Regions from separate parts of the Nonomuraea sp. NPDC049309 genome, predicted to be linked through region 4. Evidence: riboswitches for the same ligand, from Rfam matches in the RefSeq annotation. Region 4 holds a riboswitch; each other region holds the start of a gene.

Region 1 (3,198 bases), on a different contig from region 4:
GATCTACCAGGCGTTCCGTGTCCAGCCGGTGACCCGCTTCGATGATGCGCCGGCCCTGGACGAGGTCCCGCGGCCGGTCCACGGCGAGCACCGCGGTGAGCCCGTCGTCCGGAGTGAGCCAGACGGCCGACCACTTGCCTTCGGGCTCGCCCCGGTACACGAGCCGGTCGGCGCCGGTGTGGTGCCCGGCGTACTGGAGCATGTGGCCGAACTGCTCCGACCAGAAGTACGGCACCGGGTCGTAGACCGCCTCCTCCCCCAGCAGCGTCGCGGCGGCGACGTCGGGGGCGTTGAGCGCGGTGTCCCAGTGCTCGACCCGCATGCGGGTGCCCCAGCGGCGCGACCACCAGGCGGCGCAGTCGCCCACCGCGACCACACCGGGCAGCGAGGTGCGCAGGTGCTCGTCGGTGACGACGCCGTTGTGCAGGTCGATGTCGGCGTTCGCGAGCCATTCGACGGCCGGGCGCACGCCGATGCCGGTGACGACCACGTGGGATTCGACGAACTCGCCGCCCACCAGGCGTACGCCGCCCTCTTCGACCGACTCGACCATGGTGCCGAGCCGCAGATCGATGCCTTCGTACCAGGGGATCGTGCGCCCGCCGAGCTCCGTGCCGATCGCGGCGGCGAGCGGCGTCCGCGCCGCCTCGATGACCGTGACCGCGCAGCCCGCGCGGCGGGCGGCGGTGGCGACCTCCGCGCCGATCCAGCCCGCGCCGATGACCGTGACCCGCGCTCCGGGCACGAGCATCACGCGCAGCTCGTGGGCGTCGTCGAGGGTGCGCAGGACGTGCTGCGGGCCGTCGCCGGGCAGCCTGATGGGCTCGGCGCCGGTGGCGATGACCAGGCCGTCGTAGGGGAGCTCACCCTCGGTGGTCTCCACGACGCCCGCGCGCAGCGACGTGGCCGCGACGCCAGGCCGGAAGTCCACCTGGAGGGCGTCGAGGTCGGTGTCGATGAAGCTGGTGTCGGCCTCGCCCTTCAGCACCGCCTTCGACAGCGGCGGGCGATCGTAGGGGCGGTGGCGCTCCTGGCCGAGCAGCGTGATGCGGCCGCCGAAGCCGCGCCCGCGCAGGGCCTCCACCGTACGCACACCCGCGAGACCCGCTCCCACCACCACGACATGGTTCACGTTCATGACCATAACGGGGACCCTAAGGGGCCGGTGCGTGCGTCCCCTACCGAGGTCGTAGGCTGTGGACGGTAAGACGCGCGGGAGTCCGGCCGTGACCGGGCTGAGAGGAAGGCTGTGACGGGCCTTCGACCGCAAGACACCTGATCCGGATCATGCCGGCGAAGGGAGCGCATGATGGACGTGATCGTGGGCGGCGGGGTCGTCGGGCTGTCCGTGGCCTGGCGGCTCGCACGCGAGGGACGGCCGGTCACCGTGGTCGATCCCGCGCCCGCCACCGGGGCCTCCCACGCGGCCGCCGGGATGCTGGCGCCGGTGAGCGAGGTCACCTACACCGAGGCGCCGCTGCTGCGGCTGGGCCTGGCGGCGCTGAGCCGCTGGCCGGCCTTCGCGGCCGAGCTGGCCGAGGACGCCGGCCTTCCCGCCGGCGAGGTCTCCCCCGCCGCCTTGGCCCGCGGCCCCCGTTCGGCCGCCTCCGCGCCCCTCGGCGCGCACGCCCCGAAGGACCCGTCCGGCTCGGGCGGGCGTGGCTTCGCGAGCGCCGGGCCCGATGCGGGTGGGCGCGATTCCGCGGGCGGGCTGGATCTGCGGGCCGAGGGAACGCTGGACGTCGCGTTCGGCTCCGACGACCTGGCGATGCTGGACGAGCTGGCCGCGTTCATGGAGAAGCTGGACCTGCCGGTCGAGCGGCTGACCGGGCGCGAGTGCCGGCGTCTGGAGCCGATGCTGGCCCCCTCGGTGCGCGGCGGGCTGCTCGCGCCGGGCGACGCCTGGGTGAACCCGCGGCGGGTGACGGCGGCGCTGCTCACCGCTCTGGAGCGGCGCAGCGTTCCCCTGGTGCGGGCGCGCGTCAGCGAGCTGGTCCGTACGAACGGCGCCGTCACGGGCGTCCGCCTGGCGACACCCACCGGGGCACCGGCGACCGGCCTGCGCCTCGGCGGTCACCACGCCGGTGGACCGCCTGCCGCGCCGCACCCCGCGGAGACCGGCGGCCGCGCGGGCGCGGGTGCCGGTGACGCCGCCGGGCGGGCCGATCGCAGCGGCCGGGCCGGTGAGTGGGCCGACGGCGACGTGCTGGCGGCCGACCGGGTGGTGCTGGCGGCCGGGGCGTGGAGCGGTGAGCTGGCCGACGTGCCGGTGCGCCCGGTCAAGGGCCAGATCATGCGCCTGCGCTCGCCGCAGCCGCTGCTCACCCACTGCGTGCGCGGCACCGTTCACGGCTCGCCGGTCTACCTCGTTCCCCGGGGCGACGGCGAGCTGGTGGTCGGGGCCACGCAGGAGGAGCTGGGGTTCGACACATCGGTGACCGCGGGCGGCCTGTACGAGCTGCTGCGCGACGCCAGGGAGCTGGTGCCCGGCGTCACCGAGCTGGAGGTCGCCGACGTGGTCGCGGGCCTGCGGCCGGGCACCCCCGACAATCTCCCGGTCATCGGCCCGGCGAGGACTCCGGGGCTGACGTACGCGACCGGGCACCACCGCGGCGGGGTGCTGATGGCCCCGCTGACGGCGGCCATCCTGATGGGCGAGGAGAGCGAGCTGGCGACGCTGTGCTCGCCAGGGAGGTTTCAGGAAATTTCATGATTGTCACGATCAACGGGTCCGAGCGCGAGGTGGCCGACGGCACCACCGTGGCGGAGGCCGTACGGACGCTGACGACGGCCACCACCGGCGTGGCCGTGGCCGTGAACGACGAGGTGGTCACCCGCAGCGCCTGGGAGACGACGGCGCTCAGCGACCGTGACCGCGTGGAGGTGCTGACGGCGGTGCAAGGTGGATGAGCTGATCATCGCCGGTGAGAAGTTCTCCTCCCGGCTCATCATGGGCACCGGCGGCGCGCCCTCGCTGGAGGTGCTGGACCAGGCGCTGGCCGCGTCCGGCACCGAGCTGACCACGGTGGCGATGCGCCGGCTCGATCCGTCGGCGCGCGGTTCCGTGCTGGACGTGCTGAACAAGCGCAATATCAAGGTGCTGCCGAACACGGCGGGCTGCTTCACGGCGGGCGACGCCGTGCTGACGGCCCGGCTGGCCAGGGAGGCCCTGGGCACCAACTGGGTCAAGCTGGAGGT
Region 2 (3,198 bases), on a different contig from region 4:
GCACGTCGTCACGGCGGACGAGCTGCGCGTCCGGTACGGCGTCCACCTCGATCTGCGGGTGCCCCGCGAGCTGGTGACGGTGGTGCGGACCGGGCGGGCGTACCACCAGGGCGGCATGATCACCGTCGCGGGCGGGCGGCTGACCGTGGCGGTCTCCTCGCAGACGAACGTGACGGTCGAGCTGGCCCGGCCGGTCACCGTGGTGCGCCCGCTGGGCCGCCGCGCCGAGATCACCTCGATCCGGTTCTTCGCCCAGGATCCCGAGGCCGCGGCCGCCGCGCTCCGGGAGGGCGCCGGCACCGGCTGACCGCTACTCCCCGCGCCGCTCCCGCGCCCGCCGCTTGCCCTCGTGCATCGCCTGGACCCGCGCCACCGGGATCGTGTGCCCCTCCTCGACGAGGTCGGTGGGCAGCGGCTGCGGCGGCGGCATGTGCTCGGCCCACGGGTCGGCCCCGCCGAGCCGTGCGATCGCGGTGCGGATGGTGAAGTCGCCGGGGCGCACGCCGTCGAGGTCGTCCCACGCCACCGGGTACGAGACGGGCACGCCGGGGCGGATGCGCGGGCTGTAGGCGGCGGCCACGGTGGCGCCGCCCACCCGCGTGGAGTCGATGAACACCTTGCCCGCGCGGTCCTCCCTGATGAACGCGGTGGTGGCGAGCGCCGGGTCGAGCCGCTCGGCGCGGGCGGCGAGCGCGCGGGTGGCGGCGGCCAGGTCGTCCATCGCGGTGTCCGGCGGGACGGGCACGAAGACGTGGACGCCCTTGGCCCCGCTGGTCTTCACCGCCCCGGCCAGCCCGGAGTCGGCCAGCGCCTGCCTGACGAGGTGCGCGCCCCGCACGGCCAGCGCGAAGGAGTCCTCGGGCGGGTCGAGGTCGAGCACCATGTGCGTGGGGTGCTCGCCGGCGTACAGGGCCGGGTGGTATTCGACGGCCCGCTGGTTGGCGAACTACAGCAGCGTCCTGCGGTCGTCGCACAGCGCGTACGTGACCTGCCGCTGCGAGGAGCCCGCCCACACCCGCACCGAACGCACCCAGTCCGGGGCGTATCTGGGCAGGTTCTTCTGCATGAACGGCTGCTGGCCAGGGCGGACCCGCATGACGGAGAGCGGGCGGCCGCGCAGGACGGGGATGATGCGGCCGGAGACGGCGTCGAGGTAGTCGACGAGGTCGCGCTTGGTGGCGCCGGCGCCGTCGAAGAGCGGCTGGTCGAGGTTCGTCAGGGAGACGCCGTCGCGCGTCTCGTCAGCGGCCACCCGCCCCACGATGCCGATGCGCGGACGTGTGGTCAACGACCCGGGCTGTTAGAGTGAGCGTTTGACGCGGGGTGCCCGAAATGCCGGGCTGAGATCACACCCGTCGAACCTGATCTAGTTCGCACTAGCGAAGGGACGTCATGGCCGCTGACGCCGTACCCAAAGTTCTGACCATCGCGGGCACCGATCCGAGCGGCGGCGCCGGCATCCAAGCCGACCTCAAGGCCTTCTCCGCGCTCGGTGCGTACGGCATGACGGTCATCACCGCGCTGGTGGCGCAGACGACCACGGGCGTGACCGGCATCCACGAGGTGCCCGCCGACTTCGTCACCCAGCAGCTCGACACGCTGCTCACCGACGTGCCCGCCGACGCCGTGAAGATCGGCATGCTGGGCGACGCCGACCTGATCAAGGCGGTGGCGGCGGCGCTCGACACCTACCGCCCCACGTACGTCGTGCTCGACCCCGTCATGGTCGCCAAGAGCGGCGATCGGCTGCTGCCCGCCGACGCGGTGAGCGAGCTGCGCCGCACGCTGCTGCCGCGCGCCGACCTCATCACCCCCAACCTGCCCGAGGCGGCCGACCTGCTGGAGGAGCCGCAGGCGCGCGACCTGGCCGAGATGCACGAGCAGGCGGCCAGGCTGCGCGCGCTCGGCGCCCGCCAGGTGCTGCTCAAGGGCGGCCACCTCGACGGCGAGACCTGCGTCGACGTGCTGGCCACCCCCGAGGGCACGATCGAGCTGTCCGCCCCGCGCGTGCACACCACGAACACCCACGGCACCGGCTGCACGCTCTCCTCGGCGATCGCCGCGCTGCGGCCCAGGCACGACGACTGGCCGAGCGCCGTACGCGCCGCGAAGGACTACCTCACGGAGGCGCTGCGCGCCGCCGACTCGCTGGGCGTCGGCCACGGCCACGGCCCCGTGCACCACTTCCACAACATCTGGTAACGGCCCCCGCCGGGCAGGCCCCCTGTCGAAAGAGACGCGATGTTCTGCGATGACATCTGGCAGCGCACGTCCGACCTGATGCGCGCCATCCACGAGCACCCCTTCGTCACGGCACTCGGCGACGGCTCGCTCGACCGCGACACCTTCGTCTTCTACATGGTGCAGGACGCCCGCTACCTGGAGGCGTTCTCGAAGGCGCTGGCCGCCGCATCCGTACGCGCCGACGACTCCGCCGACGCGGCCTTCTGGGCGCAGAGCGCGCACACCGCGCTGGTCGCCGAGCGCGAGCTGCACTCCGGCTACATCGACGAGCTGGGCGATGCCGCCAAGGGCATCGCGACCTCGCCGACGTGCCTGGCGTACTCGTCGTTCCTGCAGGCCACGGCGCTGTCGGAGCCGTATCCGGTGATCGCGGCGGCGGTGCTGCCGTGCTTCTGGATCTACCAGGACGTCGGTACGGCGCTGCTCGCCAAGGCCGGCGACGACCCGGCGCACCCGTACGCGAAGTGGATCTCCACCTACTCCGACCCGGAGTTCGCCGCCTCCGTCGAGCAGGCCAAGGCGATCACCGACCGGCTGGCCGCCGCCGCGTCCCCGGAGACCCGCGAGGCGATGGCGCGGGCGTACGAGCGGGCGGCGGCCTACGAGTGGATGTTCTGGGACAGCGCGTGGCGGCGCGAGGGCTGGCCCACCGCCGAGTGGCTGGCTCCCTGAGCCCCGGCTCGACGGCTGTCTCGACCTCGCCATCGGCCCCTTCTCCTCGCGGATGGCGATGAGCCCGTTACGGCGGCACCGGCCGCCGTAACGGAATCCTCGCCTCATTTACACCATAGACAACAAACCTTCACATTGTTACGTTGCCTAGCGACGCGATGACAACGCTGTCATTCCTGGTCTCCCCCCGACGAGGAGCAGTGAACGCCGATGGTGTCCCGACGTGAATTCCTCCTGGCGAACGGCACGGTCCTCGCGGCCGGCGCGCTGGGACTCGGGTTC
Region 3 (3,198 bases), on a different contig from region 4:
GTCTGCGTCATCGTGCCCTGCCACCGGGTGGTGCGCGAGGACGGCGAGCTCGGCGACTACCCGGGCGGCGCGGCCGCCAAGCAGCATCTGCTCAACGTCGAGCGGCGCGCGATCGCTGGATGAGCCCGATGAGCAGCGTGACCAGGGCGGCCACCAAGGCGCCGCCCAGCGCGCCGTTCATCCACGGCTCCCGTACGAAGCCGAGCGCGTCGCGCACGCCGGCCCACCAGCCGTCCCACGCGGCGAAGGTCGGCGTCGAGGTGGTCAGCCAGTACGCGGCGAAGCCCAGCGCCCACGGCACCAGCATCGACCAGCGCGAGGGTGCGTCCTCGGCGGTGTTCCAGCCCTCGCCGCGGCGCAGCACGAAGTAGTCGACCGCGAGCACCGCGAACATCGGCACGAACACGGCGCCGATCACGCCGAGGAACACGCCGTAGGAGTTCACGTCCGCGAACAGGGCGATCACGATCGTGACCACGCCGATGGCGGTCGACAGGATGCGCCGGTCCACCCGCGGCATGAGGTTCTGCAGCGACATCGTGGTGGAGTAGACGTTGGCGAACGACTGGTCGGTCTCGCGCAGCACGAGGATGCCGAAGAACAGCGCGCCGAGCGGCACCGCGACGAACGGGTTGAACACCGTCGTCTGGTCGGCGAGCACGCCGTCGGCGCCCGCCAGCGCCACCGCGTACACGCCCAGCCCCAGGCAGGCCACCTGGGCCAGCGTGTAGCCGCCGACCACGCCGGTGAACGCGGCCTTGCCCGAGCGCGAGTGCCGGGCGAAGTCGGCCGCCATCGGCACCCACGACACCGACAGCGCGATCACGTAGTCCACGGCGGCGGGGAAGGCCGTCCAGCTCCCGCCCTCGGGCGAGGGGGCCTCGCGCAGGAAGAACACCGTGAACCAGACCATCGCCACGATCACGCCGACCGTGACGTAGCGGCGCAGCAGCCGGATCGAGCCGAGCGGCCAGATGGTCAGCGCCGCCGTCAGCACGCCCGCCACGATCACCCACACCTGGTACGGCACCGCGGGGAAGATCGCGCCCGCGCCCTTGGCGATCACCCACAGCTCGAAGGCGCCCCAGCCGATCATCTGGATGATGTTCAGCACCGTGGGCACGTACGAGATCCGCGCGCCGAACAACCCGCGCAGCAGCACCATCGCGGGCTTGCCCGTGTGCGTGCCGGGGATGGCGGACAGGCCCACCATGGCGGTGCCGATGAGGCTGCCGACCACGGTGGCGATCAGCGCCGCGGCCAGCGTCAGCGGGGCGTCGCCCAGCGGGTCGAGCAGCAGCAGCGCTCCGGAGAAGCCGAGCAGGCTGACACCGAGGTTGGCCCAGAGCGCGCCCTGATCGAGCACGCCCAGGGTCTTGGGGGCCTCTCCGTCAAGAGTCAGAGGTACTTCTTCGACGCCGTGCGACATCGCACACTCCCTACGCCGGCATTACCCGGACAGGTTCAGGCGGTCGGCAGCGGATGGTTGTGCTGCCCTCTCAGCCCGGCGACCCCGAGCTCCCGCGACGATCTGTAGTTTGCGCCCCAATAATGCCTCAATGGCGTCTAAGTCGCCATAGTGGGGGACTTATGCCACAAAAGGCTCCTGGCCCGTTTCGCTGACCATCGGCCGCCGCGCCGCCTCCCACGACTGCATGCCGCCGCCGACGTTGACCGCATCGCGCCCGAGCTGGTTGAGCCAGGCCGCGACCTGCAGGGAACGGCCGCCCACCCGGCACACGACGTAGATCGTGCGGTCGTCGGGAACCTCGTCCACGCGCCCCTGGATCTGGGTCATCGGGATGTGAACGGCCTGCGGCGCGTGGCCCGCCAGCCATTCCTCCTGCTCGCGGACGTCGAGCAGGTAAGCGTCTGCGGGTACGGCACTGGCCTCGATCTCAGGAACGGTCATGACTCCATCATGGCCTGCGCGCGGCGGTGCACCGGCCGCCCGGCTACTTCAGCAGGCGGGACAGGCGGCGGTCGGCCAGCGGCTTGCCACCGGTCTGGCAGGTCGGGCAGTACTGCAGCGAGGAGTCGGCGAACGACACCTCCCTGATCGTGTCGCCGCACACGTCGCAGGGCTGCCCCGTACGGTTGTGCACCCGTAGCCCCGACTTCTTCTCCGCCTTGAGATCCTTGGCGGCCAGCCCGCGGGCCCGCTCGACCGCGTCGCGCAGCGTGGTCACGATGGCCTCGTGCAGGTCGGCGATCTGCGCGTCGGTCAGCGTCGCGGCGATCTTGAACGGCGACATCTTGGCCGCGTGCAACACCTCGTCGGAGTAGGCGTTGCCGATGCCGGCGATCACCTTCTGGTCGCGCAGCAGGCCCTTGATCTGGGTGCGCTTGCCGCCGACGATGCGCTTGAGCGCCTCGACCGTGAACGACTCGGCGAGCGGGTCGGGGCCGAGAGCGGCGATGCCCGGCACATCGTCCGGATTTTTTGTGACATAGACGGCAAGACGCTTCTGCGTCCCCGCCTCCGTCAGCTCGAACCCCGGCGCCAGGCCCTCCTCGTCGGGCGCCAGCCGCACGCGTACGGCCAGCGGCCCCTTGCCGGGCCGCACCGGCTTCGCGCCCGACAGGTCGTCGCGCCAGCGCAGCCACCCCGCCCGCGCCAGGTGGACGACCAGGTGCAGCCCGTCGCAGTCGAGATCGAGGAACTTGCCGTGCCTGGCCACGCCGGTCACCGTCAGCCCGTTGAGCGCGGTGACCGGCGGGTCGAACGTCTTGAGCGCCTGAACGGCCACCACGTCGACCCCGGCGATCGCGCGGCCCACGGCCCGCTCGCGCAGAAAGCCGGTGAGCGACTCGACCTCGGGAAGTTCGGGCATGCCCCCAGCGTACGTCCCGCTTGCACCCGGCCGGGGAACCCCAAATCACGCCGTTAGGGTCGAAGGCATGACCGTGACGATCGCCGAAGAACTTCTCCTCCTGGCGCTCAGCGAGCACCAGGGCAGGTTCCTCATCAGCACGGCCCAGCTCGACCTGGCGCTGGGCGGCGGCGTCCTGGCCGAGCTGGCGCTGGCCGGCCGCATCGCCAAGGTCGGCAGGCGGCTGGCGGTCGCCGCGCCCCAGCCGCTCGGCGACGCGGAGCTGGACGCCGCGCTATCGCTGATCGCGCGGGACAGGCCGCGCACCCCCGAGTGGTGGGTGCGCAAGCTGAAGTCGGACGACCTGCGCGGCCGCCTGCTCGCC
Region 4 (3,198 bases):
CTGGCTGATCGACCCGAGCAGCATGCCCGCGAGCTGCCCTCGCCCGCGCGAGCCCACCACCAGCAGCTCGGCGCCCGCCGCCGCCTCCTTCAGCACGTCGACCGGATGCCCGTGCACCACCTCGGCGGTCACCTCCACGCCGGGATGCTCGGCGCGCAGCGGGACGAGCGCGCTCTGCAGGGCGAGCAGATGGCCCTGCTCGCTGTCGCTGTCGGCGGGTTCGAAGCCGCCCGGCTGGGGCCAGGCCCACGCCTGCACGACCCGCAGCCGCGCCCCGCGCAGCTCGGCCTCGGCGAAGGCGAACTCCAGGGCCTTGCCCGCGCGGGCGGACAGGTCGGTGCCCACGACGATCTCGCCGGGCGTGGCGGCGCGGTCGCGGACGAGGACGACGTTCGTCTCGGCGTGCGCGACGACCCCGTACGCGACGGAGCCCACGAGCAGCCCGCGCACGCCGCCGAGCCCGCGGCTCCCGACGACCAGCAGCTCGGCCTCGGCGGATGCTTCGACCAGCGCCGCGCGGGGATCGCCGGGGAGCAGGACGGTCTCCACCTGGACCTGGGGCCGCTCGCGCAGCGCGCGGTCCTTGGCGGAGGTCAGCACGGACTGCGCGCCCTCGCGCATCCACCGGGCGACCTCGGCGTAGCGGACGGGGGTGCCCTCCTCGCACACCCACGCGGGCACGACGTGGGCGACGGTCAGCGGCACCTGGCGCAGCGCGGCCTCGGTGGCGGCCCAGCCGGCCGCCTCGAGGCCGGGCCGGGAGCCGTCCACACCTACGATGATCACGCTCGGCTCCTCAGGACAGGACGTAGCACTCCACTTCGGCGCGCCGGAACGACAGTCCCTTGGCTTCGGAGTCGCGCACGCAGGCGCGCTCGGCGGCGCTGAGTTTGAGCGTGCCGCAGACGGTCACGCCGGCGTAGGTGCGGCAGTCGAGTGCGGGGTCGGTACGGCCGACGCGGTAGAGCTCTCTCACGTTCGCGCGGCACTTGGCCTTGCCGGTATTGGAGTAGCGGCACTGAGCCAGCAGGATGTCGTACTGCTCCTGGCTGACCTCGTGCTGTTGCATGCCGTCCCCGGCGGCGGCGGTGGCGCCGGATGCGGCCATCACGACGAGTAGTCCTGCGACAGCGGCGATTCTCATCATGTTTCCCCTGATGGGGTCCGTACCGCTGAGAAGACCCATCAAACCTTTTTCGGGCGGGTTTGGGACCTTGGCGGGCCCGGGTACGATCACCGCCGTCCGAACGCGGGAGCCCGGTGGAGACCGGGCTGAGAGGACGGCTGCGAGCCGCCGACCGCCAGAACCTGCTCCGGGTAATGCCGGCGAAGGGAGTTTGCGCGATGAGCGACGCGCGCTTTTCCAAGATCTACTGCGGTGAGCTCCGGGTCCCGATGCGCCAGGTGCGCCTGTCGAACGACAAGACGGTCACCCTGTACGACACCTCGGGCCCGTACACCGACCCCTCCTACGAGCCCGATCTGCGCCGGGGCCTGCCGCGCCGCCGGGCGGAGTGGATCGAGGAGCGGCGGGCGGCCGGGCATCCGGTCACCCAGGTCGCCTGCGCCCGCCGGGGCCTGGTGACCAAGGAGATGGAGTTCGTGGCGATACGCGAGGGCGTCTCGCCGGAGTTCGTCCGCGAGGAGGTGGCCGCGGGCCGGGCCATCATCCCCGCGAACGTCAACCACCCCGAATCCGAACCGATGATCATCGGGCGTAACTTCCTCGTGAAGATCAACGCCAACATCGGCAACTCCGCGGTCACCTCCTCCATCGAGGAGGAGGTGGAGAAGATGACCTGGGCCACCCGCTGGGGCGCCGACACGATCATGGACCTGTCCACCGGCGCGGACATCCACGAGACCCGCGAGTGGATCCTGCGCAACTCCCCGGTCCCCGTCGGCACCGTGCCGATCTACCAGGCGCTGGAGAAGGTGAAGGGCCGTCCCGAGGAGCTGTCGTGGGAGGTCTTCCGCGACACCCTGATCGAGCAGTGCGAGCAGGGCGTCGACTACGTGACCGTGCACGCGGGCGTGCGGCTCGCGCACGTGCCGCTCACCGTGGGCCGCAAGACCGGCATCGTCTCGCGCGGCGGCTCGATCATGGCCGCCTGGTGCCTGGCGCACCACCGCGAGAGCTTCCTGTACGAGAACTTCGCCGAGATGTGCGAGATCCTCGCCCGCTACGACGTGTCGTTCTCGCTGGGCGACGGCCTGCGGCCCGGCTCGATCGCCGACGCCAACGACGAGGCCCAGTTCGCCGAGCTGCGCACGCTGGGCGAACTCACCAAGATCGCGCGCGAGCACGATGTCCAGGTGATGATCGAGGGCCCGGGCCACGTGCCCATGCACAAGATCAAGGAGAACGTCGACCTCCAGCGCGAGCTCTGCGACGACGCGCCGTTCTACACGCTCGGCCCGCTCGTCACCGACATCGCCCCCGGCTACGACCACATCACCTCGGGCATCGGCGCCGCCATGATCGGCTGGTACGGCACGGCCATGCTCTGCTACGTCACCCCCAAGGAGCACCTCGGCCTGCCGGACAAGGACGACGTGAAGACCGGCGTCATCACGTACAAGATCGCCGCCCATGCCGCCGACCTGGCCAAGGGGCACCCGAAGGCGCAGGAGTGGGACGACGCGCTGTCGGACGCGCGCTTCGAGTTCCGCTGGGAGGACCAGTTCGACCTGTCGCTCGACCCCGACACGGCCCGCTCGTTCCACGACGAGACGCTGCCCGCCGCGCCCGCCAAGACCGCGCACTTCTGCTCGATGTGCGGGCCGAAGTTCTGCTCAATGCGGATCAGCCACGACATCAGGCAGGCCGGCTACGCGGAGAAGGCGGCCGAGTTCCGCCGCCTGGGCGGCACGGTCTACGTGAGCGACGCGGGCTAACCCGGCAAGGTCTCGCCGCCGATCGGAGCCAGCACCTCGCCCGTGTAGTACGAGGACAGCCGGTCGGAGGCGAAGAACACGTACGAGGGGGCGATCTCGTCCGGATGGGCGGGTCGCCCCATCGGCACCTGCTCGCCGAACGTCTCCACCTTCTCCTGCGGCATCGTGGCCGGGATGAGCGGCGTCCACACCGGTCCGGGAGCCACCGCGTTGACCCGGATGCCGCGCTCGACCAGGTTCTGGGCCATGGAGTAGGTGAACGCGTTGATCGCGCCCTTCGTGGCGGCGTAGTCGATGAGC

The links. Region 4 has a riboswitch for thiamine pyrophosphate ahead of thiC (phosphomethylpyrimidine synthase ThiC). Riboswitches for the same ligand answer to the same signal wherever they lie in the genome.
Region 1: it holds a riboswitch for thiamine pyrophosphate, as region 4 does, so the genes downstream of both, ACGFIM_RS09370 (FAD-dependent oxidoreductase) here and thiC (phosphomethylpyrimidine synthase ThiC) in region 4, are expected to answer to the same signal.
Region 2: it holds a riboswitch for thiamine pyrophosphate, as region 4 does, so the genes downstream of both, thiD (bifunctional hydroxymethylpyrimidine kinase/phosphomethylpyrimidine kinase) here and thiC (phosphomethylpyrimidine synthase ThiC) in region 4, are expected to answer to the same signal.
Region 3: it holds a riboswitch for thiamine pyrophosphate, as region 4 does, so the genes downstream of both, ACGFIM_RS17675 (purine-cytosine permease family protein) here and thiC (phosphomethylpyrimidine synthase ThiC) in region 4, are expected to answer to the same signal.

The regions. Positions count from the first base shown of each region.
Region 1 covers NZ_JBICSH010000001.1:2,089,858-2,093,055, forward strand. The annotation lists gene ACGFIM_RS09365 (NAD(P)/FAD-dependent oxidoreductase) at 1-1,132, opposite strand, end outside; TPP riboswitch at 1,203-1,319, shown strand; gene ACGFIM_RS09370 (FAD-dependent oxidoreductase) at 1,307-2,713, shown strand; gene thiS (sulfur carrier protein ThiS) at 2,710-2,910, shown strand; gene ACGFIM_RS09380 (thiazole synthase) at 2,903-3,198, shown strand, end outside.
Region 2 covers NZ_JBICSH010000002.1:161,059-164,256, forward strand. The annotation lists gene ACGFIM_RS14515 (hypothetical protein) at 1-307, shown strand, start outside; partial or broken gene ACGFIM_RS14520 (DNA polymerase domain-containing protein) at 311-1,261, opposite strand; TPP riboswitch at 1,310-1,405, shown strand; gene thiD (bifunctional hydroxymethylpyrimidine kinase/phosphomethylpyrimidine kinase) at 1,393-2,202, shown strand; gene tenA (thiaminase II) at 2,242-2,916, shown strand; gene ACGFIM_RS14535 (GxGYxYP domain-containing protein) at 3,127-3,198, shown strand, end outside.
Region 3 covers NZ_JBICSH010000002.1:800,179-803,376, forward strand. The annotation lists gene ACGFIM_RS17670 (methylated-DNA--[protein]-cysteine S-methyltransferase) at 1-123, shown strand, start outside; gene ACGFIM_RS17675 (purine-cytosine permease family protein) at 92-1,429, opposite strand; TPP riboswitch at 1,419-1,535, opposite strand; gene ACGFIM_RS17680 (rhodanese-like domain-containing protein) at 1,589-1,912, opposite strand; gene ACGFIM_RS17685 (Fpg/Nei family DNA glycosylase) at 1,956-2,834, opposite strand; gene ACGFIM_RS17690 (GPP34 family phosphoprotein) at 2,902-3,198, shown strand, end outside.
Region 4 covers NZ_JBICSH010000003.1:599,905-603,102, forward strand. The annotation lists gene ACGFIM_RS23365 (universal stress protein) at 1-786, opposite strand, end outside; gene ACGFIM_RS23370 (hypothetical protein) at 797-1,144, opposite strand; TPP riboswitch at 1,240-1,352, shown strand; gene thiC (phosphomethylpyrimidine synthase ThiC) at 1,345-2,898, shown strand; gene ACGFIM_RS23380 (SDR family oxidoreductase) at 2,895-3,198, opposite strand, start outside.